DNA from 4 places in the Mesorhizobium sp. M7A.F.Ca.CA.002.05.1.1 genome. Region 4 is predicted to be linked to each of the others. Evidence: predicted binding sites of a transcription regulator. Region 4 holds the regulator's gene; each other region holds the start of a gene.
The links. The regulator PhoB, encoded in region 4, activates phosphate uptake and scavenging genes when phosphate is short. The targets are predictions, from matches to a motif close to TGTCATNNANCTGTCAT.
Positions count from the first base shown of each region.

Region 1: the regulator PhoB is predicted to act here: its motif matches at 5,988-6,004, upstream of EN939_RS07490 (YdcH family protein).
Region 2: the regulator PhoB is predicted to act here: its motif matches at 3,823-3,839, upstream of EN939_RS10390 (alkaline phosphatase D family protein).
Region 3: the regulator PhoB is predicted to act here: its motif matches at 1,811-1,827, upstream of pstS (phosphate ABC transporter substrate-binding protein PstS).

Region 1 covers NZ_RZQI01000094.1:1,526-9,050, forward strand. The annotation lists gene EN939_RS07470 (response regulator) at 31-2,370, shown strand; gene EN939_RS07475 (Stf0 family sulfotransferase) at 2,390-3,145, opposite strand; gene EN939_RS07480 (lytic transglycosylase domain-containing protein) at 3,293-4,147, opposite strand; gene ispG (flavodoxin-dependent (E)-4-hydroxy-3-methylbut-2-enyl-diphosphate synthase) at 4,153-5,403, opposite strand; gene EN939_RS07490 (YdcH family protein) at 5,738-5,917, opposite strand; gene EN939_RS07495 (YdcH family protein) at 6,157-6,360, shown strand; gene EN939_RS07500 (IclR family transcriptional regulator) at 6,385-7,173, opposite strand; gene EN939_RS07505 (transporter substrate-binding domain-containing protein) at 7,301-7,525, shown strand, end outside.
Region 2 covers NZ_RZQI01000149.1:30-7,554, forward strand. The annotation lists partial or broken gene EN939_RS10365 (hypothetical protein) at 1-163, shown strand, start outside; gene ppa (inorganic diphosphatase) at 276-809, shown strand; gene EN939_RS10375 (hypothetical protein) at 1,035-1,628, opposite strand; gene EN939_RS10380 (TetR/AcrR family transcriptional regulator) at 1,674-2,291, opposite strand; gene EN939_RS10385 (MFS transporter) at 2,364-3,647, shown strand; gene EN939_RS10390 (alkaline phosphatase D family protein) at 3,910-5,484, shown strand; gene EN939_RS10395 (hypothetical protein) at 5,576-5,857, opposite strand; gene typA (translational GTPase TypA) at 6,055-7,525, shown strand, end outside.
Region 3 covers NZ_RZQI01000187.1:18-7,322, forward strand. The annotation lists partial or broken gene EN939_RS12260 (Na/Pi symporter) at 1-524, opposite strand, end outside; gene pstS (phosphate ABC transporter substrate-binding protein PstS) at 601-1,605, opposite strand; gene EN939_RS12270 (anhydro-N-acetylmuramic acid kinase) at 1,962-3,077, opposite strand; gene EN939_RS12275 (SDR family NAD(P)-dependent oxidoreductase) at 3,449-4,141, shown strand; gene EN939_RS12280 (substrate-binding periplasmic protein) at 4,328-5,167, shown strand; gene EN939_RS12285 (dicarboxylate/amino acid:cation symporter) at 5,169-6,530, shown strand; gene EN939_RS12290 (aspartate/glutamate racemase family protein) at 6,527-7,305, shown strand, end outside.
Region 4 covers NZ_RZQI01000119.1:2,187-9,711, reverse strand. The annotation lists gene pstB (phosphate ABC transporter ATP-binding protein PstB) at 1-365, shown strand, start outside; gene phoU (phosphate signaling complex protein PhoU) at 392-1,099, shown strand; gene phoB (phosphate regulon transcriptional regulator PhoB) at 1,116-1,805, shown strand; gene EN939_RS08895 (ROK family protein) at 1,822-3,069, opposite strand; gene xylF (D-xylose ABC transporter substrate-binding protein) at 3,340-4,380, shown strand; gene EN939_RS08885 (sugar ABC transporter permease) at 4,523-5,875, shown strand; gene EN939_RS08880 (ATP-binding cassette domain-containing protein) at 5,887-6,687, shown strand; gene EN939_RS08875 (CHASE domain-containing protein) at 6,815-7,525, shown strand, end outside.

The DNA.
Region 1 (7,525 bases), on a different contig from region 4:
TAAAATGGTGCGTATGTGTTGGGGTTGCGCATGCCTGAATATTCGTCCTTCATCCGGTCGGTCCGGATCCGCTATATTTCAGGGTTGCTGATCTTCGCGCTGGCTTCCGCCGGTATCGTGATTGCGCTTGACCGCGTCAATTCCTTTCGCCGCGACATCGATGCGCTGAGCAGCAATCTCGTCATCTTCACCCGCGACCTGCGCAACGCGACCAGCTTCGCCGAGACCACCGGCACCGCCTGGCGGGCGGAGACACGCGATGCCCTGACCACATCGGCGCGCGGCCATTCGGAGCGCCTGACCGGCGAGATCGAGACGCTGACCGCCCAGCTTGCGGCGATCAAGCCGCGGCTGTCGATCAAGACCGTCAACGAACTCCAGTCCGCTTCCGTCAACGGCGATCTGTTCTGGTCGCCGCGCGACATGGTGCGCAATTTCAACCTGATGTCGATGGCGCAAAAGGTCGACGAGTGGAGCTATCGCGAAATCCGCAACCAGAACGACCTGTTCGCCCAGCCGATGCTGGTCCGCGTCCGCACCGCCATGGATGATGAGCGCCACCTGGCCGATGCCTCAAGCGACAGGCTGCTGCTGTGGGCGAGCGGCATCCTGTTCGCGGCACTTGCCATCGTCGCCTTCTGGATCTTCCGCCCGATGGAAGTGGCAATCCGCCGCGCCTTTGCCGAATCCGCCGAATCCCTGTTCAAGGCCGAGGCCGCCGACCGCGCCAAATCGGAATTCCTGGCCAATATGAGCCACGAAATACGCACGCCGATGAACGGTGTGCTCGGCATGGCCGAACTGCTGGCCAAGACCGATCTGACCCCGCGCCAGAAGACCTTCACCGACGTCATCGTCAAATCCGGCAACGCGCTGCTCACCATCATCAACGACATCCTCGATTTCTCCAAGATCAATGCCGGGCAACTCACTCTCGACCCTGCTCCCTTCCGCCTTTCCGAGGCGGTCGAGGATGTGGCGACGCTGGTCTCGGCGCGCGTCGCCGAAAAGAACCTCGAACTGATCGTGCGTGTCGACCCGCGCCTGCCGGCCCATGTCGTCGGCGACGCCGGCCGCTTCCGGCAGATCATCACCAACCTGCTCGGCAATGCCGTGAAGTTCACCGAGAAGGGTCATGTGCTGATCGATGTCGGCGGCGAGATCGTCAACGACGTGGTCCAGCTCAAGGTCCGCGTCGAAGACACCGGCATCGGCATACCGGCCGAGAAACTGCAGAACGTGTTCGAGAAATTCGCGCAAGTGGACGGCTCGTCCACCCGCCGCCATGAGGGCACGGGGCTGGGCTTGGCCATCGCCGCCCGCCTCGTCGACCTGATGGCAGGCAAGATCGGCGTCGAAAGCGAGATCGGCCGTGGCTCCGTGTTCTGGTTCGCTGTGCCGCTGCCCGCGCATCAGGCCGCGGCGCGCGACGAGATCGTGCCGGTCGACGTCACCGGCGCGCGCGTGCTGGTCATCGACGACAATCCGGTCAACCGCGAAATCCTGCTCGAGCAGCTCAGAAGCTGGAGCTTCGACTGTGCCGCCGCCGAAAGCGGCGCCGTCGGCCTGGCCTTCCTCGACCGCGCCTTTCAACTCGGCGCCGCCGTCGACTGCATCATCCTCGACTACCAGATGCCGGGCATGAACGGCGCCGACGTCGCCAGAGCCATTGCTTCCGACAGCCGCCTGTCGGCCATCCCGATCGTTATCCTGACCTCGGTCGACCAGGCCGATTTCGGCAAGATGATCATCGACTTCGGCATTGCCGCTCATCTGACCAAACCGGCGCGCTCCGCGGTGCTGCTCGGCACCGTCATCTCGGTGATTCAGAAGGCCCGTTCGCAGGTCGGCAAGGCGCGGTTCGTCCGCGAACCGATCGTGCAGGCTTCCCTGGCAGCGCCGCCCGCCTTCACCGTCATCCGCGGCCCGGCAATGCCGGTCGCGGCAGCGCCGGAATCGACAACCGCGCCGAACGGACCGATCGACATCCTCATTGCCGAGGACAATGACGTGAACCAGTTGGTCTTCGGCCAGATCCTCAATGGGTTGGGCTTGAGCTACCGTATCGCCGGCAATGGCCGCACGGCGGTCGAAATGTACCGGGCGCTGCGCCCCAAGCTGATCCTGATGGACGTTTCGATGCCCGAAATGAACGGCTACGAGGCGACCCGCGCCATCCGGGCGATGGAGGTCTCGACGGGCGCCCACATCCCGATCATCGGCGTCACCGCGCACGCGCTGAAGGGCGATCGCGACAAGTGCATCGATTCAGGCATGGACGACTATCTGCCGAAGCCCGTTTCGCCCGACCGCCTAGGCACCAAGATCGGCACCTGGCTCAGCGAGACCGTCGTGGCCAAGACCGCCTGACTGCATCCATGAGGATGCGTCAGACGGCGGCAGCCTCCAGACGATAGCGGCGCATCCAGTCGAGGCTTGTCGCGTCAGCAAGCTTTGCAACGCCGGGGCTTACATCCTCCTCGTCAGGTGCTGGGACTCCCAGGGCTTCGCAGATGCCTAGCAACGTCGCAGCCGGATTGCCTGAAAGGCGCTCATAGCCGACGCGCAGCGGGGATATGCCTTGCTCTGCGAACCAAATGTTCCAGGCCGCGTCATAGGTCTCGAGTTCCGTGACCTCTCGTTTGATACGCTCGAAATCATATTGGGGCTCTTTCGGCGGTGCGACCCTTTCGATCTCGGTGCCATCGGGAGCGATATGCCAAAGACCGGTCTGCTCCGCCTTGATCAGGGAGACAGCCTGCGCGAGCTTGTTCTCCCGCGAGAGGTGTATGTAGAGGACGCGGCCAAAGGCCTTTTCAAGACGCGCTCTGTCCGACTGCAGTTTCGGGAAAATCCGGTCGAGGGTTGCCGAGAGTTCATCCAGATTTTCGCGCATCAAGCGAAGGCCGAAGAGGCCGGTCCCACCCTTGCCGGCAGCGATCGCCGCGTTGAGATAGGCGACATTGAAGTCGAGCTCACTCATCGTGTCGCGATCGGGCAGCTTCCACTCTTCAGCCCACTCCAGCACATCCTGCCGCCGATAGAATGAGTGCGGATCGCCAGTCGTCTTCGTGGATGCCAGAAGCTTGCACAGCAGCGTGCTACCGGTCCTCGGCGTGCCGCAGATGATGTATCCATCGAACATGTTGAGGCCCATGCTGCTCGTCAAAGACAGGGCCGCCGCCCAGTAAGGATGGCGGCCGCTATAGCTGAAATCTTTGCTGGATGCGACGTCACGGCTATCGCTTTTAAATGCCTCTCTCGGACAAACACCATGCCGGCAGCGGCCAAATTACCGGTTGCGCACCACCACGCACGCCCCACCGACACTTTGCAATTTCTGGCAAATAACGTTGGCATCGGCGCGGCGGTCGACACCGATCCTGACCGCGTAGATGCCGCGCCGGCCGATCGGCGTGCGCACCCGGCTGACCACCGGATCATGCCCGTTGAGCAGGGCCGGGAACCGGCTCCTTACCCTGACCCACTGGTTGATCGCGGCGCTGCGGCGAAAATTGCCGGCCACTTGGATGCCCCATGGCTTTATGTTGATCGAAGCCATGGCCACCGTCCGCGACATGATCACCGGCAGTTTTCGGCAAGCGACGGCAAAATCCGTCTTTGCGTCGAGCGGCTCGACCCTTCCGGCATAGGCCCGGTCGGTGAACTTGTCGGCTGGTTCGCCCATGATGTCTAAGACATAGCTTTCGGTTTCCATCGGCAGGAAACCGCCGGAGCTGAGCCAGCGCGACACCCGGCTCTCGCCGGCATTGTAGGCGGCGGCGGCCAGGCCGAGATTGCCGTAGCCGGTTTTCATTTCGGCCAGATATCTGGCCGAAGCCGGAATCGCCTGGTTGATGTCGAAGGAATTGGCGAGCCCGCGCATCTTGGCGGTGCCCGGCATGAACTGGGCAATGCCTTCGGCACCGACCGGACTGACGGCGTTGGGATCGAAACGGCTTTCCTTCCAGATCAGCCGGGCGAAGAAATCCCTGGACAGGCCGTTCTGGTCGGCATGCGCCTGGATCAGATTGCAGACCTTGTCGATCAGCCGCTGCTTGGCGGATTGCGGCGGATCGGCCTGCACAAGGGTCGACCAGGTCAGCCCGTACAGCAGGATCAGCGCTGCCCAAAGGAAACGCTGCATCGGTTCTACTCGGCCGCGGCCTTGCCGCGACCGAACCGTTGCTCGATATAGTCGGCGACCATTTTCTCGAAATCCGCGGCGATCGACGGCCCGCGCAGCGTCGCCGCCTTTTTGCCGTCGACGAAGACAGGCGCCGTCGGCATTTCGCCCGTGCCGGGCAGCGAAATGCCGATGTCGGCATGCTTGGACTCGCCAGGGCCGTTGACGATGCAACCCATCACCGCGACCTTGAGGTTCTCGACGCCGGGGTATTTGTCGCGCCACACGGGCATGTTCTTCCTGAGATCGGCCTGGATGTTCTGGGCGAGTTCCTGGAACACGGTGGAGGTGGTGCGGCCGCAGCCGGGGCAAGCGGCAACAATCGGCACGAACTGCCTGAACCCCATGGTTTGCAGCAATTCCTGTGACACCTGCACCTCGCGCGTGCGGTCGCCGTTCGGCTCCGGTGTCAGCGAGATGCGGATGGTGTCGCCGATGCCTTGCTGGAGCAGGATGCCCATGGCGGCCGACGAAGCGACGATGCCCTTCGAGCCCATGCCGGCTTCGGTCAGGCCGAGATGCAGCGCATGATTGGAGCGGGTGGCGAGCTCGGTATAGACGGCGATCAGGTCCTGCACGCCGCTGACCTTGGCCGACAGGATGATTTTCTCGCGGCCAAGGCCGATCTCTTCCGCCATCTCGGCCGACAGGATCGCCGACTGCACGATCGCCTCGCGCATCACCTCCTGCGCGGTCAGCGGAAAACCCTTGTCCTGGTTGTCGTCCATCAGCCGGGTCAAAAGCTCCTGGTCGAGCGAGCCCCAGTTGACACCGATGCGCACCGGCTTGTCATGCCTGATCGCCATCTCGACGATATCGGCGAACTGGCGGTCCTTCTTGTCCTTGAAGCCGACATTGCCCGGATTGATGCGGTATTTGGCCAGCGCCTCGGCGCAGGCCGGATGATCGGCCAAAAGCTTGTGGCCGATATAGTGGAAATCGCCGACCAGCGGCACGTTGATACCAAGCCGCTGAAGCCGCTCATGAATGCGCGGCACGGCGGCGGCGCTCTCGTCGCGATCGACGGTGATGCGCACGATCTCCGAGCCGGCCCGGTGCAGCGCTGCGACCTGCGCAACCGTCTGGTCGATATCGGCCGTATCGGTGTTGGTCATCGATTGGACGATAACGGGCGCGCCGCCGCCGACGACCACGCCGCCGACATCGACGCCGACCGACGTGCGGCGGGGGAAAGGAGAGGAAAAATATCCGGTCATGCCGGCAGCCTTTTGTCTCTGGAGCATCTTGTGTCCTGCATGGACGCACAACGACGCCCCGGGCCGATGCGCTGAGGTCCGGGCATGAGGTGGAGGAGCAAAGATGGCTTGTCAATGGCGACAGGTCGCCACTGGCCGGAATCGCCCGCCGCCGGCGACCAGAAACAATCGATGATCTGGCGAAACGGGCGACGGCCGAAGCGGAGATTGAGCCGGGTGCAAGTCCAGCTTCGGCTGACAGACCGGTGCTGGAAAATCAAAACCCTCCACGCCGGCGGCGGGGTGCCGCCGGGAAAAGAGGCCGCGGATATTGGGCGGCTATGTCAGGAGGGCGTCAATGCGTGGTCGGTTTGCCTCTTAGTTTTTCAATCTCGTCCTTGAGTGCCAGCTTGCGTCGCTTGAGATTCACGATTTCGAGGTCGTCGACCGATGGATGATTCATCGCGTCATCGATTTCACGTTCGATGTCGCCGTGTTTCCGCTGCAACTCATCAAGATGGGATGCAAGAGACATGATTGGTTCTCCCTTTCATGGTTTTCCTCGATTGCAACCGTCACGGCGCGTCCACCGCAGGTTCGCTTCTGTGACGGCACGGTGACAGTGTGTCACCTTCCGCGGGCGATGTCGAATGATCCGTGGTAGCATTCCACGACACCTTGAAATGTGATATGGGCTGCACGCCGGTGACAAAACACCCGGTCCCGCCCAATCAGGCCCAGTTTTGGGCGCCGCAGACGTGCAGACGGTAGAGAATGTCCGATCAGGAACAGGCCGATATTCGCCTCGAATTTTCCCGCCTGAAGCAGGAACACGCCGATTTCGATGCCGCCATCAACGCGATGATCGCCATGGCCTGCGATCCGCTGCAGATCCAGCGCATGAAGAAGAAGAAGCTGTTCCTCAAGGATCGGCTGATGGCGCTGGAAGACAAGATCATTCCCGACATTATTGCATGAACTGGCATTCGCTCGTTCGCATGCCTAGGCTGCGATCGAAAGTCTCGCGGCACGATCACGCAGCAGGCCGATAAGTTCGCCGGTCCGCTCCTCGGACGTATCGATGGGGACCACCAGGCACATGGTCGCCTCGACCTTGCCCGGCGCTGAAAACACCGGCGCGGCAAGGCACTTCGTATAGGCATCGACAAGGCCCGAAGTGACGCAATAGCCGGTGACCTGCGCTTTTGCGATGTCGGCGACGAAATCGTCGAGCCGCAGTTTGCGCCCGTCGGGCAGCACGAGATCGTCGTCCGACACCATGCCTTCGATCTCAGCCTTCTCCAGCCCCGCCAGAAGCAGCCGCCCCGAGGCCGTCCAGGGCAGCGGTATCTGCAAGCCGGTGGCGGAACTGATGCGGAACGGCCTGGTGCCGGGACTCGCATGGACGATCGTATAGCGGCCGCTCTGCAGCATGCACAGTTCGGAAGTCTCGCCGGTCTCGCGCGACAGATTGTCGACCTCCTGGCGCCCCCGCCTCAACAGGTCGTTGCCCCGCACATAGTCCATTCCGTAGAGATAGAGCTTCTTGCCGAAATAGACGCGATTGCCGTCGCCTTCCATTTCCAGCAGTCCCGCATCGACCAGCGACCGCACCAGCGTATAGGTCGTCGAACGGGGCGCGTGCACGCCCTTGGCAAGGTCGCCAATGCCGATCGCGCGCTGGGTCGTGTGAAGAAACTCCAGAATCTCGAGCACCCGGTTGAGCCCCTTTTCACGGGAGCCCGAAATCTTCTCGCCGGCTGAAAGTGCCGAGGCATTGCCATCTTGCATTGTTGATTCCCGGTGTTAGTATCTGTCCTGTACAGGATACACACGTCTCTTGTAAGAGACAATCGCTTCGACGTCACTGACGCGTGTATTGCCTGTGCAAGGGGAACACAAACGAAAGGAGGTCGCCGTGAACGACACATCCGGAAGACGTGATTTTCTGAAATTGGGAATGGCGGGACTGGCCACGGCCGGCGTCGTGGGTGCGGCGGTAGCCGTCGATGCCCAGAAGGCCGCTGCTCAGGCAGCACCCGACAGCCTGCTGCGCACCGTGCTCGATCGCGGCAAGCTGATCGTCGGTACCGGCAGCACCAATGCGCCGTGGCACTTCGAGAACGATGCCGGCGAACTCGTC
Region 2 (7,525 bases), on a different contig from region 4:
TCTTTCCGCCGATCTCGGGCTGAAAGGCATGGTCGTGTGGGCGCTGGAAGACAACCAGAACGCACTCGCCTTTTATGCCGGCGCCGGCGGCCGCGATGTTGCGGAAGGCGTCGAGATCTTCGAGCAGAAGGCGCTCAAGAAGGTCGCTTTCGTCTGGGAATGACAGCCCGGCCCTTCGGCCATTGCGTCTCCCGATTTCAGCCAGCACCATTCGCCGCATTGCACCATGACGCGCCGCCCGCTATCGATCGTCCATCGAGAGAGGGATTTAAGCCATGCGCATTGAAGCCATAGCCAGCGGAAAGAACCCGCCTGAGGACGTCAACGTCATCATCGAGGTGCCGATCGGCGGCGAGCCGATCAAGTATGAGATGGACAAGGAAGCCGGCACGCTGTTCGTCGACCGCTTCCTGCACACCTCGATGCGCTACCCCGGCAATTACGGCTTCGTGCCGCACACGCTGTCGGGCGACGGCGATCCGATCGACGTGCTGGTCTGCAACACGCGCGCCCTGGTGCCGGGCTGCGTCATCAACGTCAGGCCGATCGGCGTGCTGATCATGGAAGACAATGCCGGCCAGGATGAGAAGATCATTGCCGTGCCGTCGCCGAAACTGACGCTGCGCTACGAGAACGTCACCGAATACACCCAGCTGCCCGACATCACGCGCCAGCAGGTGCAGCACTTCTTCGAGCACTACAAGGATCTCGAGCCCGGCAAATGGGTCAAGATCGAAGGCTGGCACGATTCCAAATATGCCAAGAAGATGATCGTCGATGCGATCGAGCGGGCCAAGGCGAGCAAGTAGCCCAACTTCGTCATACCAGGGCGGAGCAGCCGCAAAGCGGCGTCGCGGAGACCCTGGTATCCATGCCGTGACGCCAGGCGACGTGTGCGGCGGAACGGAATTCTGCACCGCCGCGGCGGTGTTGATGTCGCGGCATGGATCCTCGGGTCTGCGCTGCGTCGCTACGCTCCTTGCTCCGCCCGTGGATGACGAAGCTACGGGTGCGATGCCCAATCTCCGCCGTGCTCAGTTATCCACCCGGCCAAAAGCCGGCACATTGCCGATGACGGTGCGCCTGTCCTTGCCGCAGGCGAAGGTGCGTGCCTTGTCGTCGGCAAGCTTGCGCGCCTGATCGTTGGCGGTGGGATTGCCGGTGGCCAGCACCAGGCCGACGGTGCAGCCGTCGCGGGCGTCCATCTGGCCGACCTTGGCGACGAGCAGCACCTCGGTCGGCTTTTTCTCGTCCTCGGGATTGCTGATCGAGCGGCGATGGATGGCTGCATAGGGCACAGCCTTGTCGCCGGTGGTCTCGATGCGCCATTCGATCTTGGCTCCGGACGAATTGAAACCGGAAAAGCTCTCCCAGACCGTTGTCATGTCGCCGCCGGGGGGAAAGCCGTAGAACAGCGATTCACGGGCATCGTCATAGGCTATCAGTACGGGATAGCCGCGATAGCCCGAACAGGCGAGTTCGGCCCAGTCGCCGTCGCCTTCCTCGGCCTGCGCGTAGGTCACGCAATCCTTTTTCGAATCCAGATCGGTGTAGGCGCTGGAAATGCCGTCGGCTTGCGCAGCCCGACCGAGACCGACCAGAACAAGCGGGATCAGAATGGCACGCATGGCGGTCAATCTCCGTTGCAAGCTGCCGCAGCGTAGCGCCAAACGTTATTTCTTCAAGCTCGCTTCAATCAGCAGGTCCGCGTTGCGGGCGACCGCTTGCGCCGGGCCGCCGAGCCCGAACAGCTGGCCACTGATATAGGCGCCTTCGATCAGCAGCAGAAGGCCGTCGCCGAGCGTGTCAGGGTCTTGCGCGCCCATCGCAACCGCCATGGCGCGTAGGCGGCGGCGCAATTCCTGCTTGTTGGCCTCGCTGACCACACGGGCCGGATGGCTGTGGTCGGGATATTCGACCGCCGCGTTGGTCATGCCGCAGCCGCGATAGTCCGCCACTTGCGTGCGCTTGCCGATGCGGGTCAGGAAAGCCTTGATCTGTGCGCGCGGGTCGCCGGGATGAGCGGCAACCGCCTCGTCGAAACGCTCCCAATATTCAAGATCGTACTGCCTGAGATAGGAGGCGGCCAGTTCATCCTTGGACGGAAAGCTGCGATAGAGGCTGGGCTTTGTGACGCCGGCACGTTTGACGATCTCGTCGACGCCGATCGCCCTGATACCGCGCCGGTAGAACAGGTCATAAGCCACATCGAGGATCTTCTTGGCTGCTTTCGGCGGCGCCGACGCATGATCGTCGCTGATGGTCAGATCAATATTTTTGTCGGTTGGCATCGTGTGGCTCGATTGACAATGTTACCGATCGGTACGTATACATACTCCACCTGCAACGTACCGGTCAGTAACATGATAGCTCAATCCCGCCCCTTTGGCCAGCGCTACGCTTTCGTCGTGGTCGGCGTGATCTTCCTTAGCCTGCTGGTCGCGGCTGGCCTGCGCTCCGCACCCTCGGTCATGATGCTGCCGCTGGAGAACAGTTTCGGCTGGCGGCGCGACATCATCTCGCTGGCCGCCGGTGTCGGCATCCTGCTTTACGGCCTGACAGGGCCATTTGCCGCAGCCCTGATGGAGCGCATCGGGCTTCGCCGCACGCTGCTGGCCTCGCTGGTGGTGATGTCGGGCTCGACCGCGCTCAGCCTGCTGATGACCAAGCCGTGGCATCTGTTCATCACCTGGGGCGTGTTCTCGGGCATTGGTTCCGGTGCTGTCGCCAGCGTGCTCGGCGCGACCATCGTCAACCGGTGGTTCAAGACCAATCGCGGGCTTGTCATGGGATTGATGTCGGCCTCCAGCGCCTCGGGCATGCTGGTGTTCCTGCCGCTGATCGCCGCGCTGGCGCAGTCGGGCGGCTGGCAGCCGGTTGTCATTGCGGTCGCGATCGCGACCGCTGCCCTGATACCGCTGGTCTGGCTGCTGGTGCCGGAGCGGCCGGCATCGATCGGCATGGTGCGCTACGGCGCCGAGGCTGACGACGTGCCGCCCACTCCGCCTGCGTCACAGGGCAATTTTCTGGCGCATACGTTCTCGACGCTGCGCCGTGCCGCCGGCACGCGGGTGTTCTGGTATCTGTTCGCCACCTTCTTCGTCTGCGGCTTCACCACCAACGGGCTGGTCGGCACGCATCTGATCGCGTTCTGCGGCGACATGGGCATCGGCGAAGTGCAGGCCGCCGGCCTGCTGTCGATGATGGGCATCTTCGACCTGATCGGCACGACGTTGTCGGGCTGGCTCACCGACCGCTACGATCCGCGCAAGCTGCTCGGCGTCTATTACGGCATTCGTGGCCTGTCGCTGATCTATCTGCCCTATTCCGGCTTCTCGGCCACCAGCTTGATCATCTTCGCCGTGCTCTACGGCCTCGACTGGATCGCCACCGTGCCGCCGACGCTGCGGCTCGCCAACGAGGCGTTCGGCGATCGCAGTGGGCCGATCGTGTTCGGCTGGATCGTCGCCGGGCACCAGATCGGTGCGGCCGCTGCCGCCGCCTTTGGCGGCACCATGCGCGAGCTGCAGGGCAATTACGAACTGGCCTTCCTGATCGCCGGCATGACGGCAATCGCCGCCGCCTGTATCTCGCTGCTGATCAACACCAGCAAGCCGGCGTTCGATCCGGAGCCGCAAGCGGCTTAGGCGCGACGCTAATCTCCCCCCTCGAGGGGGAGATGGCCGCGAAGCGGCCAGAGGGGGGTCGGTCCGACTGGGCTCGGCCTCTTGCGATAGAAGGAGGTTAGCGCTCCACGCGCGGCGACCCCCTCTGTCGCCTTTGGCGACATCTCCCCCTCGAGGGGGAGATTACCCTGTTCATTGTTATCAAAACTTCATCATCCCGAGATGCGCCTGAAACATTGACGCTGGACCTTGGTGGCGCCGTTCAAGCCACCAGGAGACAGCCATGAACAAGCTCTCGATGACCCGCCGCGCCTTCGTCACATCCGCCAGCGCCGTTGGCCTGGCCGGCGTCTCGAGCTTGGCGCTGCCCTATTATTCGCGCGCCAATCAGCGGCCTTCCTTCACCCATGGCGTCCAGTCGGGAGATGTCGACGCCACCAGCGGCATGGTGTGGACGCGCACCGACCGACCGTCGCGCGTCATGTTCGAGGTGTCGTCGACGGAGAATTTCGCCAGTGCGACGCGGCTGGCGCCGCTCGATACGTCGCCGGCCAGCGATTACACGGTCAAGCGGCTGCTCACCGACCTCGCTTCGGACCAGGATATCTTCTACCGCATGACATCGGCCGATCTCGCCGACATCAACGCCGTTTCGGAGCCGATCACCGGCCGTTTCAGGACGGCGCCAGCCTCGAAGCGCGACATCCGCTTTGCCTGGTCCGGCGACACCGCCGGCCAGGGCTGGGGCATCGATGAGACCGGCATGAAGACCTACGCCACGATCGGCAAGCACACGCCCGACTTCTTCCTGCATTCAGGCGACACCATCTATGCCGACGGCGCCATGAAGGACGAGGTCGACCTGCCCGGCGGCGGCAAGTGGAAGAACGTCGTGCTGATCGACGGCAAGCGCAAGGTCGCCGAAACGCTGGACGAGTACCGGGACCAGTGGAAATACAACATGATGGACAGGAACGTGCTCGGCCTGAGCGCCATCTGCCCGACTTTCTACCAGTGGGACGACCATGAAGTGCTGAACAACTGGTCGGATTCCAAGGATCTCAGCGCCGACAGCCGCTACACGGAAAAATCCATCCACGTGCTGGCGGCCCGCGCGGCGCGGGCTTTCCACGAGATGACGACGATCCGCTACGAACCGTCCGAGCCCGGCCGCGTCTATCGCAAGATCGCTTATGGGCCGCTGCTCGACGTGTTCTTCCTCGACATGCGCTCCTATCGCGGCCCCAATGGTCCCGACATGCAGGATGAGATGACGCCGCAGTCGCGCATGCTCGGCGAGCAGCAGACGAAATGGCTGAAGCGCGAACTGGCGAATTCGAAGGCGACCTGGAAAATCATCGCCGCCGACGTGCCGCTCGGCCTCGTCGTCTGGGACGACGGCACCAAGAAGGTTGGCGCCGAAGCGGTCAGCAATGGCGACAATGGCTTGCCAAAAGGGCGCGAGCTCGAGATCGCCGACCTGCTGCGCTTCATAAAGAATGCCGGCATCAGCAACACCGTCTGGCTCACCGCAGATGTGCATTACACGGCCGCGCATTATTACAACCCGGACAAGGCGCAGTTCCAGGAGTTCAATCCGTTCTGGGAATTCGTCTCGGGTCCGATCCATGCCGGCACGTTCGGTCCCAACGATTTCGACATGACGTTCGGTCCGGAGCTGAAGTTCATCAAGGCGCCGACCGCCGAACAGGGACAGAACCTGCCGCCCTCGGCCGGGCTGCAATTCTTCGGGCTCGTCGATATTTCAGGCGCCAGCGAGCAGATGACGGTGCGGCTGATGGATCGCGACGACAACGAACTCTACAAGGTGACGCTCGACCCGGTGCGGTCGGCGTAAGCGCGCTTCTCAACCCTCCCCCTTGTGGGGAAGGTCGGCGGCGGCTTCGCAAAGCGAAGCTGGCGAGACGGGGCGGGGGGTGAAGCGCTGACTAGTCCGGGTAGCAGACCATGGGAATATTCGGCCAGACGGCGCTGTCGCAGTTGGCGGAGTCCTGGCGCTGCTTGAAGGCGGCGCTGACCGGGCCGGTCACCATCGGGTCGACGCCGTCTGGTGCGTCGGCGAAAATCTGCTCGGCCGACTGTGCCTCTGACAGCAAGGCAGGCCGTGATTCCTTCATCGTCGCGGCTGACTGTGCGGCGTTGGCCGCCAGCAGGACGGCGAAGGCAACAGACGCGATGAGCGGCCAGAATCGGTTGAGTTTATCGGTCATGACGTTTGAACTGCCCGGGCCCCAAAGGGTTCCCGCCTTGGTTAACAAAATCATCTCACACGCAGATGCTTAAGATTTGATGAGTATTTGGTGACGCTCCTCCTCTTTCGCAACTGCGAAAAACCCTGTATGAGCCGCGCAACCGAAAGAGGCAGCGCCTTTTGGCCTGCTGCCTGCAACGCTTCCGAGACCAGAACATGAAAATCCGTAATATCGCGATCATCGCGCACGTCGACCATGGAAAGACCACCCTGGTCGACCAGCTTTTGAAGCAGTCCGGCTCCTTCCGAGACAATCAGCGCGTCGCCGAGCGCGCCATGGATTCCAACGACCTCGAAAAGGAACGCGGCATCACCATCCTGGCCAAGGCGACTTCGGTCGACTGGAAGGATACCCGCATCAACATCGTCGACACCCCCGGCCACGCCGATTTCGGTGGCGAGGTCGAACGCATCCTGTCGATGGTGGACTCAGCCATCGTGCTGGTCGACGCAGCCGAAGGGCCGATGCCGCAAACCAAGTTCGTCGTCGGCAAGGCGCTCAAGGTCGGCCTGAAGCCGATCGTCGTCATCAACAAGATCGACCGTCCGGACGCCCGTCACGTCGAGGTGGTCAACGAGGTGTTCGACCTTTTCGCGGCGCTCGACGCCACCGACGAGCAGCTCGACTTCCCGATTCTGTACGGTTCAGGCCGCGATGGCTGGGTTTCGGAAAATCCGGAAGGACCCAAGGACCAGCAGCTGGGACCGCTGTTCGACCTCGTCATCAAGCATGTGCCGGAGCCGACCGTTCATCCCGGCCCGTTCCGCATGATCGGCACCATCCTGGAAGCCAATCCGTTCCTCGGCCGCATCATCACCGGCCGTATCGAGAGCGGCACGCTGAAGGCCAACCAGCCGGTCAAGGTGCTGCACCATGACGGCACCCAGATCGAAACCGGCCGTATTTCGAAGATCCTGGCCTTCCGCGGCCTTGAGCGCCAGCCGATCGAAGAAGCGCAGGCGGGCGACATCGTCGCCATTGCCGGCCTGTCGAAGGGCACCGTCGCCGACACGTTCTGCGACCCGAGCGTAAGCGAACCGCTGCATGCGCAGCCGATCGATCCGCCCACCGTGACGATGTCGTTCCTGGTCAATGACAGTCCGCTGGCCGGCACCGAAGGCGACAAGGTGACCAGCCGCGTCATCCGCGACCGCCTGCTGCGCGAAGCCGAAGGCAATGTCGCGCTGAAGATCGAGGAATCGCCCGACAAGGATTCGTTCTTCGTCTCCGGCCGCGGCGAATTGCAGCTGGCCGTGCTGATCGAGACGATGCGCCGCGAAGGCTTTGAAATCGCCGTGTCGCGTCCGCGCGTCGTCATGCAGAAGGGCGAGAACGGCGAATTGCTGGAGCCGGTCGAAGAAGTCGTCATCGACGTCGATGAGGAGCATGCCGGCGTCGTCGTGCAGAAGATGTCCGAGCGCAAGGCCGAGATGGTCGAACTGCGCCCGTCCGGCGGCAATCGCCAGCGCATCGTCTTCCACGCGCCGACCCGTGGCCTGATCGGCTACCAGTCGGAGCTTTTGACCGACACGCGCGGCACCGCCGTGATGAACCGGCTCTTCCACGCCTATGAGCCCTACAAGGGTGAGCTGCCGGGCCGCACCAATGGCGTGCTGATTTCCAACG
Region 3 (7,305 bases), on a different contig from region 4:
GCCGTCAGCGTCTGCAGCAGCGCCATGACTTCCGGCAGGTTGCGAAGCGGACGCAGGCCGCCGGTCATCAGGTTGAGGCCGTAGAAGATCAGAGCGAAACCCATGCAGGCGAGCGCTATGTTCTTCACCTTTTCGCTTTTGGCGAAGCAGTAGACCAGCGAGAACACGCCGGCCAGGATCAATCCGAGCGGACCGAGCGGCAGGGCGATGAGCCCGTTGCCGAGCGTGGTGCCGATGTTGGCGCCCATGATCACGCTGATCGCCGGCCGCAGGGCGATGACACCGGCATTGACCAGCCCGACGACCATGACGCTCATCGCCGTCGACGACTGGATGACGCCGGTGATCAGCGTTCCCGCCAGCACGCCTTTGACCGGCGTACCGGCTGCCTTGGCGAGAAAGTCGCGCATCCGGTTGACCGACAGCGCCTGGATGCCGTTTGCCATGAAATCCAGACCGAGCATGAAGATGCCCAAGCCGCCGATCACCGGCACGAGGATGTCCTTGAAGATATCTATGTCCATTTCAGGCAGTCCCCAACAAGTCGCCACGACGACGCGGTATGAAGTTCAGTTGCTGCGCAAGGCAGCTTCGTTCGGGTCAGTTTCCGACCGGCAATTGCCTTGCCCAATACTGTTCGATCTGGCCAATGAGCGCTTTCGGCAGCGGCACATAGCCGAGTGCGGTGGCGTCGCCGGCACCTTGCGCGAAGGCGAGCCGGAAAAGATCATGCACGCGGCGATAGCGATGTTCCGAACGCCCCGAGACCTGGACAACGGCGAACACCGCCGTGCTGATCGGGTACGCACCATCTCCGCTGCGATTGGTGAGGGAGGCGAAGAAGTCGGTCGTTTCCCCCCAGGCGACGGAGGTGGCCGCTGCTTGCACGCCCTGCGGGTCCGGTTTGACGAACTTGCCGGATTTGTTCTGGACCGCTGCGAAGGGAAGGCCGGCGCGAAGAACCTGGCCGTATTCGGCGTAGGCAATCGCCCCCTTGCTCGCAGCCACGGCACGAAGAAGCGCTTGCGTACCTTCCGCGCCTGTCCCGAGCGGCCAGTCGATCAGAGTGTCGGCTCCAAGCTTCGTCTTCCAGTCTTCGCTTGTCGATGACAGAAACTCGGTGAAGACATAGGTTGAGCCCGAACCGTCCTGCCGGTGGATGACGCCGATGGCGAGATCGGGAAGGGCTATGTCGGGATTGAGCACCCTTATCGCAGGATCGGACCAGGACTTTATCTTGCCCAGATAGATGTCGGCGATCACCGGGCCGGAGAGGCGCAGACCTTGCTCCGGCAGGCCATCGAGATTGGCGACCACCGCGATCCCGCCCATGACGATCGGAAATTGCTGCTGGCCGTTCCTGGCGAGATCATCAGCCGGCACGGGAACATCCGTGGCGGCGAAATCCAGTTCGGGCTGCGCAAGCCGCATCAGGCCGGCAAGGGATCCGACCGGTTCATAATCGACGGTCCAGTCCAGCGTGAAGAAGTCGCCGCCGTCGGCGCGTGCAGCCTTGTATGTCGTTGCCCACTTGCCGATGATCGGCGCGGCCAGTGTCGACCCCGCACCGCGAATGGGCTCAGCCCGCGCAGCGGATCCGATCATGGCCCCGATGATTGCAAGGGCGAGCGCAGCTGCCGCCCCCGAAATCGTCGGCCGTGCACCGCGCAATAAAGCTAAACCTGCTGACAACATAAATTGAATCCCAACTATACTGCCGCCGCTATGCAGGCGCGCATCAATGGCCATACGCCTGCGAAATGAGGCGTCAGCTGAAAACAAGATCGCTGTTGTCTTGTATTAATTCTTCTTAACGGTTGGATGACAGTGGGTCCCGGCGGAAAAGCTTTTCGACTATTCCGAAGACCTTTCGACTGCAAAACCTGAGCAAAAAGCCGCATCGCCTGAAAGTCGGCCGGGCGGGAAAGGTCATCCCATCCCGTTCCGGGATGGAAGAGGCTCTAACTGGCGAGTTTTCCGCCCCGCATCGGCCGCGGTGCGCCGGTCGTGCTCGGAAAACTGATTGGCAGGCCGCGCAGCACGCGCACCGCGAGGAAGGCAAAACACTCCGCCTCGACCGCATCGCCGCTCCAGCCGAGGCTCTCGGCCTGCACCACTTCGACGCCGGCACGGCTGGTCAGCATCGCCATCATGGTCGGGTTGTGGCGGCCGCCGCCGCTGACCACCAGTTTTTTAGGACGGCTTGGTAAGAGGTCGAGTGCCTTGCCGACGGCTCCAGCGGTGAAGGCGGTCAGCAGTGCCGCGCCATCCTCCGCATCCAGCCCGTCCGCCATGGCGGCGCCGAAGTCGAAACGGTCCAGCGATTTGGGATAGGGCTTGGTGAGATAGGGGTGCTGCAGCAGCTTGGCCAGCCGCGCCTCGTCCACCTTGCCCGCACCGCCGAGCGCGCCGTCGCGGTCCATCTCGCCGAGCCCCTTCGACTTGATGAAATCGTTCAGCGGCGCGTTGGCGGGGCCGGTGTCGAAGGCAACGACATTGTCGGCGCCATCCCACCAGGTGATGTTGGCGACGCCGCCGAGATTGAGTACGGCCACCTCGCCATTGGCGCCGGCGCCGCGCATCAACGCGGTGTGATAGACCGCGGCCAGCGGCGCGCCTTGCCCCCCGGCGCGCATGTCGGCCGAGCGGAAATCGTAAGCGACCTTGGTACCCAATATGGCATGCATCAGCTCACCATCGCCGAGTTGCCTTGTCTGGCCCAGCCGTCCAACCTGCGGCGCGCGATGCAGAACGGTCTGGCCGTGAAAACCGACGACGCCGATATCGGCCATCGTCATGCCATAGCCTTCGACCAATTCCTTGACGGCTGCTGACTGGGCACGCGTCAGGGCTTCCTCCGCGGTGCGGAAGATCGCCGGCTCCGGCCCGTCAAAGTTCCACGCCCGCGCCTCCGTCAGCGTCTCTTCCAGCAGGGAGCGGATCGACGGAGGATAGGGCATCAGCCGATAGGTGCCGAAATCCTCGATACGTTCGCCGTCGGTCTTGATCAGCGCGACGTCGATGTTGCCGTCCAGCACCGTGCCGGTCATCAGGCCGACGGCCCAGATTGGTTCCATAATCGTTTCCTTGTTGAGCATAATCTTTTCCGAAAACCGTTTCCCACTTTTCGGGACCACGCTCCAGTCCCATTGATGAGATCGCCGACAGCTTTACGAAACCTGACGATTCTACCGCCAAAATGTTGGTCTAATGAATCCGGGCGGCGGGCAAGGTCCAAGCCTTGTCCCTTTCGAAGTGGCGGTCTCGGTGCTGAAGGCCGAGCGGCTTTCGTAGCTCCACAGGCGATATTGGACCGCGCAACGTCGTTTCTGCAGCCCGTCTGGTTCAACAGCCAACGAGATGCCACCTCTTGCCTGTCAGCCCCGAAGGCGCGACCTTGTCTGGTCTGGCGAACGCTTCCGCCGAAATCCGCAAGGGAGAGAAAATCATGACCTCATCCAATGTGGCCGTTATTGCAGGCGCGGGCGCTGGTCTGAGCGCCTCGCTTGCGCGCCTTCTCACCCGGGAAGGCTTTCGCGTGGTTCTGGCCGCCCGTAACGTCGAGAAGCTCAGCGCTCTGATCGGCGAAACCGGTGCTCTGGCCGTTGAGACGGATGTCGCCGACGCTGCGTCCGTCGCCAGGCTGTTCGACACCGCCGACAAGGCCGGCACGCTGGCGCTCGTGGTGTTCAACGCCAGCGCACGCACACGCGGCCCGATCGCCGAGCTCGATGCGGAAGCGGTCAAACAGGCATTGCTGGTCGGCGCCTATGGCGGCTTCCTGGTCGGCCAGCAGGCGGCGCGCCGGCTGCTTGTCCGGGGATCCGGTTCGATCCTGTTCACCGGCGCCACTGCCAGTGTGAAGGGCTTTCCCGGCTCGGCCGGCTTTGCCATGCCGAAATTCGGCCTGCGCGGCCTGGCGCAGTCCATGGCCCGCGAACTCGCCCCGCAGAACATCCACGTCGCCCATTTCATTATCGACGGCCAGATCGCGCCGCCCGGACAGGCAGCCGATCCCGACCTACAGGACCGCCGCCTGTCGCCGGACGCTATCGCCGAGGCCTATCTCGCGGTCCATCGCCAGCATCGCAGCGCCTGGAGCTCGGAGCTTGAGTTACGGCCTTGGGTCGAGACGTTTTGACAATCCAGACGATCGCCCGGCGGGAAGCAACGCGATCCTTCCGCTTTTCCTAATATATTAGGCAATGCTGATATTTTGTGGCGCTAAGCTGCTTGTCCGATACATAAAAAGGCTCAGTGTAATATACACGTTTGTTTAACGCGGGTTGTGCATGTTGCAGCTTTCCCGGGTTAATTGAGAACGCGCATGTCGGTTACACGTCGTACACTGCTTGCGGCCGGGAGCGGCGGGTTGCTGATCTCGCAAGCCCGCGCAGCCAGCACTCCGGGACAGCAGGCGGAGAACGCCCCTCAACCTATCGCGAGCGGCGATGCATTGCGCATCGCAATGCCGGCCTTCGCTTCCAATCCGTTCTTTCCGGCCGACGGATCGGGGGACGATGGCATAGACATGGAGTTGGCCCACGGCATCGCCGCGGCGCTTGGCGTCGAGCCGGTATTCGACCGATCCGCCGCAACGTTCGACGATATCGTCAGTCAGGTCAGTTCCGGACAGGCCGACATGGCGATTGGCAAGCTCAGCCGGACGCTTCAGCGCGGCCGGTCGATCATCTATTCCCGCCCCTACGCCATGCTGCGGCAAGGGCTGATCGCCAACCGCCTCAACCTGGCGCGTATCGCGCAAGGCAAACCGGCCGAACAGATCGTCCGTGATTTCTCAGGCGATCTTGGCGTGATCGAGGGCTCTTCATTCGCCACCTATGCGGCCACGACCTTCCCGCATGCGCAAATCCACCGCCTGGCAAGCTGGGATCTGATCATCGATGCGATCCGAAACGGGACGATCGACATGGCCTATCGCGATGATTTCGAGATCAAGAAGCTGATGGTCGACGATCCGTCGATGACGGTTGTCGCGCGCTCGATCACGCTGACCGACAAGGTCGATACGATCGCAGTCGGCGTGCGGCCCGACAATCCGCACCTCGCGGCCTTTGTCGATCTCTATCTCGATCTCGCGCGGGGTCAGCAGATTCTCAACACGGATGAGATCATCGCCCGCTATCGCCTGGGGAGCAAAGCCTGACATGGCCATCTCCGAGGTAGCCGGACCCCTGCCTTTCGACTGGCGCCTCGCGGCAAGGCGTATCCTGCGCTCGCCCGTGACGACGATTGTGATGATTGCTGCAGGGATATTGTGCGGCCTCTATTATCCAGACTTTGCCCATGCGATCAGCCCTGTCGCACAGCTCTACCTGAATTTCCTCAAGATGGTCGTCCTGCCCTATTTGGTCTCGTCGGTCATCTTCTCCATCACGGCAATGGTCCAGGATCCCAAATCGGTCCGCTACCTCGGCAAGGTGGGTATGGCCGTGCTGGTCGTGTCGTTCCTGAGCGTGCTGGTGAGCGGCACCCTGTCGCTGATCCTGCAGCCGGGCCAGATCGAGAATCCGCAGTCGCGCATCGAGCTTGGCGAGTTCATCAATTCGCAAGGCAGCGTGTCCACCGATCTCGCCTTCCCGTTCCAGCCGCCGCCCTCCAATGGCGACCCCAATGGCGGGCACTCGATCCTGCTCGACCTGGTGCCGAACAACGTCTTCAACGCGCTGGCCTCGGGCCAGACCATCCAGGTTTTGCTGTTCTGCCTGCTTTTCGGGCTCGCGATGGGGAAGATTCCCCAGCCTTCGTCCATGAGCCTGACCCAGGCGCTCAACGCGGTCTACCGGGCCTGCACGGTGCTCACCAACTGGTTCATCTGGGGGTTGCCCTTTGCAACTTTCATCCTGATCGCGGACCAGACCGCGTCGACCGGAACCAAGCCGCTCACGCTGATGGGCGGTTACCTGCTGGTTATGGGTCTTTCCTGCCTCATATTCGTTGCCGGGGCCTTTGCCATTATCGCCATCCGGTCGCGACGAAGCTACTGGACCACGATCAAGACCTGCCAGCCGCTTCTCATGGTGGCCATCACCACACGCTCTACGGTCGCTTCGCTGCCATGGGTCATCAACCTTTTGAGCGAGCGCCTGCGGTTCAGCCTGGTGGTGGTCGAACTGCTCGTGCCGCTGCAGGCGGCATTGCTGCGCACTGGCCCGGCGCTGCTCTACACCTCGGGTGCGCTGTTCATTGCCCAGCTTTACGGCCACCAGCTTGCAGTCTCGGACCTCGTGCTCGTCGGCATCATCTCAGCGCTTCTCGCGCTCACCACCGGCGGTATGGGCAGCCTGCTCATCCTGTCCCAGATGTCCATCGTCTGCGGCTACCTGAAGCTTCCCTTCGAGGCGGCGTTCGTCCTGTTCGTCGCGGTGGATGCAGCCGTCGACACGTTCATGACGCTGGCCAGCGTCTGCACCGTCGCGGCGAGCACGGCAATGATCGCTCCCAGCCACAGGGAGACGACGCAGCCTGACGCCGCCTCGGACCAGCTCGAAGCCGAGCCTGTCAGATGATCGACGACAGCATCCGTCCCCAGCTCGGCATTATCGGCGGTCTTGGGCCGCTTGCTTCGGCTGATTTCTACTTCAAGCTGACCCGGATGACCCAGGCGCTCAGAGACAACGAACATGTGCCTGCCGTGATCCTCAGTGTCCCACAGCTGCCCGACAGGACCGAAGCGATCCTTGCCGGCCATGATGGGCCGCTGGCGCCTTTGAAAGCCGCGGTCGCGACGCTCAATGCGCTCGGCGTCGCCCGCATCGCGATGCCGTGCAACACCGCCCACCATTGGTACAGCCAACTGGCGGCGAATTCGCGCGCGGAAATCATCCATATCGGAGATGCTGTGGTGACGGAGACGCGTCGCAGCCTGGATCAGGGCCGGGTTGCTGTTCTCGCCACCCAAGGCACGCTGGTCTCCGGCTTCTATCAGGACAGGATGTCGGCGGCGGGATTTGAGCTCTGCCTTCCCGCGAACACCGAGTTTCAGGCCTGCGTCGACAGCGCGATCAGCCTCGTCAAGGCAGGTTCGATCGCGGATGCGGCGGTTGAAACCGAGCGCGCGCTCGACATCGCGCAAGCGGCCGGCGCCGATGCAGCCCTGCTCGGCTGCACCGAACTGTCGGTGGTGGCCGCCAGCCTCAACGGTGTCAATGGATTGGTCGTCATCGACAGCAATGCGGCCTTGGCGCGCGCCTGTCTGACACGGTTGGGCTTCGGTGCCCAGGAAGCCCGCGGCCTGCCGACCGTATCACGGCTGCCGGAACATGACCGATCGATGCGCGCCAG
Region 4 (7,525 bases):
CGGCGATCTGGAACGAGGTGAAGGACCGTTTGCAGGAACCTGGCACGGGTCTTTCCGGTGGCCAGCAACAGCGTCTGTGCATTGCACGCGCCATCGCCGTGTCACCCGAGGTGATCCTGATGGACGAACCGTGTTCGGCGCTCGACCCGATCGCCACTGCTCGCGTCGAGGAACTGATCGACGAACTGCGCCAGAACTATACGATCGTCATCGTCACCCATTCGATGCAGCAGGCAGCGCGCGTGTCGCAGCGCACCGCGATGTTCCATCTAGGCTATCTGGTCGAGGAGGGCGCCACCGACAAGATGTTCACCACCCCCGACGACAAACGCACCCAGGACTACATCACCGGCCGGTTCGGCTGAGCTCAGGCATATGAGGGACGAAGATCATGGGTGAACATACCGTTGCATCTTTCGATGAGGATCTGGAGCAGATCAGCCAGCTGATCCGCGACATGGGCGATCTCGCCCGCTCGATGGTCAGTGGCTCGACCAAGGCTTTGCTCAATTCGGACAATGCGCTGGCGCAGCGCGTGGTTTCCGACGATGCGATCATGGATGCCCGCCAGCGCGAGCTGGACGATCGCGCCATCACGCTGATCGCCAAGCGCCAGCCAATGGCCAACGATCTGCGTGCGGTGGTCGGTTCGATCCGCATGGCCGGCGACCTCGAGCGCATCGGCGACCTTGCCAAGAACATCGCCAAGCGCGTCGGCACTGTCGGGCTGAGCGTCACGCCGCACGATCTTTCGCATTCGATCGACGCGATGGCGCAGCTGGTGCTGATCCAGGTGCAGGGGGTCGTCGACGAGTATGCCGCCGCTGACGCGGCAGCGCTTGCCACGCTCAGAAACAATGATGAACGCATCGACGTCAAATACACCTCGGTGTTCCGCGAGCTGCTGACCTACATGATGGAAGATCCCCGCAACATCACGGCGTGCACGCACCTGTTGTTTTGCGCCAAGAACCTCGAGCGGATCGGCGACCACGTGACCAACATCGCCGAAAATGCCTACTATGTTTTGACCGGCACGCAGCTGCCAGCCAATCGTCCGAAGCAGGACGAGACGGCAATGTCCGCGCCAGCGGCATAACAAGGGTGACCAGCCGATGATCGCACCACGCATCATGGTGGTGGAGGATGAGGAGCCGCTAGGCGTGCTGCTCCGCTACAATCTTGAATCCGAAGGTTACCAGGTCGAGGTGGTGACGCGCGGCGATGAGGCCGAAATCCGGCTGCAGGAGAACGTTCCCGATCTTCTGGTGCTCGACTGGATGGTGCCTGCGGTTTCGGGCATCGAACTCTGCCGGCGCCTGCGAATGCGTCCCGAGACCGAGCGGCTGCCGATCATCATGCTGACCGCGCGAGGCGAGGAAAGCGACCGCGTGCGCGGCCTGTCGACCGGCGCCGACGACTATCTGGTCAAGCCCTTCTCGACGCCGGAGTTCATGGCCAGGGTCAAGGCGCTGCTGCGCCGGGCCAAGCCGGAAGTGCTGTCCAGCGTGCTAAAGGTCGGCGATATCGTGCTCGATCGCGAGTCGCACCGTGTCTATCGCAAGAAGAGCGAGATCCGGCTTGGGCCGACGGAATTCCGCCTGCTCGAATTCATGATGCGCCATCCAGGCCGCGTGTTCTCGCGCAGCCAGCTGCTCGACAATGTCTGGGGCGAGACGATCTACATCGACGAGCGCACGGTCGACGTGCATGTCGGCCGGCTGCGCAAGGCGGTCAACAATGGCCGTATGCCTGATGTCATCCGCACGATCCGTGGGGCCGGATACGCCATCCGAGAGGACTGAACTCCCTCGTTTGAACTCACGCCACGTTCTTGCCGCCGAAACCGGATCTCGCCTGCACGCCCGGCGCAAAAATCTCCTGATCGACGAAGATCAGCGCCCGCATGGCGCAGCCTTCGCGGATCAGCGGCAGTTCGTTCGGCTCGGTGTCGAAGGAAATCGATTTGGAATGCTGGCCGCCGGCGGTCTGGGCAATCGCTTGCCGCAATGCCGGCTCGATCAGGTCGAAGGCGGCGGCGCTGACACCGACCATGGCGACCGGCGCCGGATCGATCAGCGCGAACAGGCTGCCGAGGCCGTAGCCGAGCGCTTCGCCGGCCTTGCGATAGGCTTCCCGTTCGGGTCCGTCACCTTCGCGGGCCGCGGCAGCCAGGGCGCGCATGTCGGCGTCGCTGACATCGGCGACGGGTTCTGCATCCTCGCCCATCTGCCTGGCGTTGCGCCAGATGGCGTAATTGCCCGCATAGGCTTCGACGCAGCCGCGCCGTCCGCAGCGACATAGCGCGCCGTTCGGCCGATGGATCATGTGGCCGAATTCGCCGCCCGAAGAATGGGTGCCGGTGAACAATTCGCCCTTCAGCACCAGTCCCATGCCGATGCCGTGCGACAAAAGGATAGCGATGAAATCGTCGCGGTAACGATCGGGGTCGCGCCAGCGCAGCGCCACCGCCATCATGTTGCAGTCGTTCTCCATTATGGCAGGGATGCCGAACTCGTCTTCGAATATGTCAGCGAAGGCGATGTCGGTGTGCGGCGTGATCGGCGACCACAGCATGGCGCGGGCACGGGTGTCGGTGATGCCCTGGATGGCCAGCGCGATGCGGGCGATGCTGCGCACGTCCAGGTCGGGATCTGCCAGGCGGCGCCGCACGATGGCCGTGCATTCCCCGATCAGCGACTCGCGCGACATCGTCAGCGTGTCCAGCCGGCGCTGTTCCTCGGATATCACCTGGCCGGCATAGTCGATGACGGCGACGGAGAGGAAGTTCAGCGACAGCACCACGGTCATTACCGCGGCCGCTTCCGGATTGAGACTGAGGCCGACCTGCGGCCGGCCGCGTTTGAGCGAGCCGGCCTCGCTCGGCTTGCTTTCGGTCAGGATGCCTTCGACGATCAGGTCGGATGAAATCGCCGAGATGGTCGAATGGCTGAGGCTTGTGGTCGCGGCGATCTCGGTTCGTGACGGCTGTCCGGCGCGGCGCACTGCCGCGATCACCATGGCGCGGTTGCGGCGGCGCAGATCGTCGTGGCGGATTCCGACCGACATGTTCTTTCATATCCTCCCGGTCGCCGCGGTTCCTCCTGCCCCTGGAACGCTGTCGGTGACGCCGGTAAATACTGGCAGAAGCTGCATGCCGTGTCATTTATTTATTCCGAGACTCGAAAAAAACTCGAAATGACATCAAAATCCATCAGAATCGATGTTGACAGCGTTCGGGCGTTGGCCCAGTATTTTTTCGAGGCTCGAAAAAATAGAGCCTCTGTGCCGGCCCTCGGGTCAGTTTGGTCGCGCCATACGCGGCGCAGGGAGGATAATATGAAAAGATTCACGGCCGCCATCCTGGCGGGTGCCGCCATGTCGCTGACGCTCGCGTCTGTCGCGCAGGCGAAGGACAAGGTTGTCGGCGTTTCGTGGTCCAACTTCCAGGAAGAACGCTGGAAGACCGACGAGGCCGCCATGAAGACGGCGATCGAGGCCGCCGGCGACAAGTACATCTCCGCCGATGCGCAGTCCAATCCCGGCAAGCAGCTTACCGATGTCGAAAGCCTGATCTCGCAGGGCGCTAATTCCCTGATCATCCTGGCGCAGGACGCTTCGGCCATCGGCCCGGCCGTGCAGAAGGCGCTGGACGAAGGCATTCCGGTCGTCGGCTATGACCGGCTGATCGAGAACAAGGACGTCTTCTATCTGACCTTCGACAACAAGGAAGTCGGCCGCATGCAGGCCCGCGAAGTGTTCAAGGTCAAGCCGGAAGGCAACTACGTCTTCATCAAGGGCTCCGGTGCCGATCCCAATGCCGACTTCCTGTTCTCGGGCTCGATGGAAGTGCTCAAGGAAGCCATCGACAGCGGCAAGATCAAGAATGTCGGCGAAGCCTACACGGATGGCTGGCTGCCCGCCAACGCCCAGAAGAACATGGAGCAGTTCCTGACCGCCAACGACAACAAGGTCGACGCGGTGGTCGCGGCCAATGACGGCACTGCCGGTGGCGTCGTCGCGGCGCTGACGGCTCAAGGCTTGGCCGGCACCGTGCCGGTCTCGGGTCAGGACGGCGACCACGCCGCGCTGAACCGCATCGCCCTCGGCACGCAAACCGTGTCGGTGTGGAAGGACGCGCGGGAGCTCGGCAAGAATGCCGCCGAGATCGCCTCGCAACTGGCCGACGGCAAGAAGACGAGCGACATCGCCGGCGCCAAGGACTTCACGACGCCGGGCGGCAACACCGTCAAGTCGCTGTTCCTGACCCCGGTTGCCATCACCAAGGACAATCTCAACGTCGTCATCGACGCCGGCTGGATCAAGAAGGACGAAGTCTGCGCGGGTGTCGCCGCCGGCACCGTGGCGGCCTGCAACTGATCCGTACCACTTTGCAATATCTGAACGCCGCGGCCCAAAAGCCGCGGCGTTTTCTCAAAGAATTCTGTTTCCGCATCATGCGGATAGCTTCTAGGCTGGGCTCCGGCATGCGCGTCAGACGGCCAGCCGGTGGGAGGAAACCATGACCGATACGACGTCAAACCCGCAGACCGATACGGCGCGCGCGTCGGAACTCGGCGCCGTCGCCCGGTTCCTGAAGGCGACCGAGATCGACACCCGCATGCTCGGCATGATCGGCGCGCTGCTGGTTATCTGGATTGGGCTGCATGTCATTTCCAGCCTGCGCCTTGGCGTCAATCCGCTCGATTTCGACAGCCGCACCTTTCTCACGCCGCGCAATCTGTGGAACCTGTCGGTGCAGACATCCGCGGTTGCCATCATGGCCTGCGGCATGGTGCTGGTCATCGTCATGCGCAACATCGACCTGTCGGTCGGTTCCGCCGAGGGCCTGATCGGCATGGTGATGGGATTTGCCCAGGTGCATTTCCTGGTGCGCTTTGTCGGGCTCGAACTCGGCAACCCGTGGATCTGGGTCCTGGCACTGGTCATCGGCCTGGCGCTCGGCCTGTTGATCGGCGCTTTTCAAGGCTTCGTCATCGCCTATCTCGAAGTGCCCGCCTTTATCGTGACGCTGGGCGGCCTGCTGGTCTGGCGCGGTGCCGCCTGGTGGGTCACTTCAGGCCAGACCGTGGCGCCGCTTAACGCCACTTTTCAGCTGATGGGCGGTGGGCCGGCGGGATCGATCGGCGCGACCTGGAGCTGGGTCGTTGGGATCGTCGCCTGCCTCGCCGTGGTGTTTGGGCTGTTCAACGGGCGGGTGCAGCGCAAGCGTTTCCGGTTTCCGCTACGTCCGATCTGGGCCGAGGCGCTGCTTGGAGTCGTCACCTGCGGCGCCATCATGGGTGCGGTCTGGCTCGCCAACTCCTACCCCTGGCCGATCGGCATCGTGAACAGATATGCGGCCGCCAACAACATCACCGTTCCCGAAGGCGGCCTGTTCATCGCCCACGGTATCGCGATACCGGTGCTGATGGCTGTCGCCGTCGGGCTGGTCATGACCTTCATCACCAACCGCACCCGTTTCGGCCGCTATGTGTTCGCCATCGGCGGCAATCCCGAGGCGGCCAATCTCGCCGGCATCAACACGCGATGGATCACCATGAAGGTGTTCATGATCATGGGCGTGCTGGCCACGATTGCCGCGGCGATCTCCTCGGCCCGGCAGAATTCGGCCACCAACGTGCTTGGAACGCTCGACGAACTGCTCGTCATTGCAGCCGCCGTGATCGGCGGCACGTCGCTTGCCGGCGGATCGGGAACGATCATCGGCGCCATGCTGGGCGCCCTGCTGATGCAGTCGCTGCAGTCCGGCATGGTGCTGCTCGGCGTCGACTCGCCGCTGCAGAGCATCGTCGTCGGGGCCGTACTGGTCATCGCCGTGTGGCTCGACACCGTCTATCGCAAGCGCGTCTAGGAGGGCATGCCATGAATGACAAGACTGCTCCTGCAGCCACCGCGCTGATCGACATGAGGAACATCTCGATCGCGTTTGGCGGCATCCGCGCCGTCGACGACGCCTCGATCGATCTTTTCCCCGGCGAGGTCGTGGCGCTGCTCGGCCACAATGGCGCCGGCAAGTCGACATTGATCAAGATCCTGTCCGGCGCCTACAAGCGCGATTCGGGCCAGATCTTCGTCAACGGCGAGGAGGCATCGATCTCCAATCCACGCGACGCCAAGAAATACGGCATCGAGACGATCTACCAGACGCTGGCGTTGGCCGACAATGTCGACGCCGCCGCCAATCTGTTCCTCGGCCGCGAGCTGATGACCGCCTGGGGTACGCTCGACGACGTTGCCATGGAGGCCGAGGCGCGCAAGGTGATGGGCCGGCTCAATCCCCGCTTCCAGCGCTTCAAGGAGCCGGTGATCAAGCTGTCGGGCGGCCAGCGGCAATCGGTGGCGATCGCGCGTGCGATCCTGTTCAACGCCCGCATCCTGATCATGGACGAGCCGACGGCGGCGCTTGGTCCGCAGGAAACGGCGCAGGTCGGCGAACTGGTCAAGCAGCTCAAGTCCGATGGCATCGGCATCTTCCTGATCAGCCACGACATCCACGATGTGTTCGAGCTTGCCGACCGGGTCTGCGTCATGAAGAACGGTCAGGTCGTTGGCACCGCCCGCACCACCGATGTCACCCAGGACGAGGTGCTGGGGATGATCATTCTTGGCAAATGCCCGCCGGGCGCCATTCCAGGACCGGGTGCGCTGAAGATCGCAGCCTGAGATCAAGCCAGCTCGCCGTTGCCGGACACGTGATATGCCAGCCGTAAGGATGGCTTGGCCGTGGCATTGTGTTGGCACGGCGACTTGCCCATAAAGGTCCGATATCGCTCAGGGACCGCACGATCCGTTGAAGAAGCTTTTCCCGATCATCGCCTTTATCGCCGTCGCACTAATCAGCATGGTGATGGCAGGTTTCGCCTATTTCGCCACACAGGAAGCCGCGCGCATCAAGTTCGAGGCGACTGCCGACGACGCGCTCAACCGGATCGAGAGCCGCATCGACCTGCATCTGTCGCTGCTGCGCTCGACGCAGGCCCTGTTCGACGCCCGCAATGGCGATATTTCTCGCAATGAGTTCAAGGCGTTCTTCAACGCGCTCGATGTCGACAAGAATTTCGCCGGCTTGCGCGGCATCGGTTTCCTCAGGCTGGCAAAGACGGGCGACAAGGCGACGGTCGAACGCGATATGCTGCACGATTATGGCGTCAGTCATCCAATCTACCCGGATACCACGCAACCCTGGCGTACCCCTATCGTGCTGTTCGAACCGCTGGATCCATCCAACCAAGCCGCCATCGGCTACGACATGTTCAGCGAACCGATGCGGCGTGTGGCGATCGAAAAGGCGATGTCCGACGACCAGCAGCACGCCAGCGGGTTGGTGCAACTGGGCCAGGACACGGGCGCCTCGCAGACGTTCACCGGCTTCTTCGTTTTCGTGCGGCTCAATGTCGAAACCGCTCCCGACGTCATCAATGCTTCGAGATCCTCGACATCAGGTTTTCTCTATGCGGCCTTCCGGGCTCGCGATCTGTTCCAGACCGCGCTCAGCCGGTCG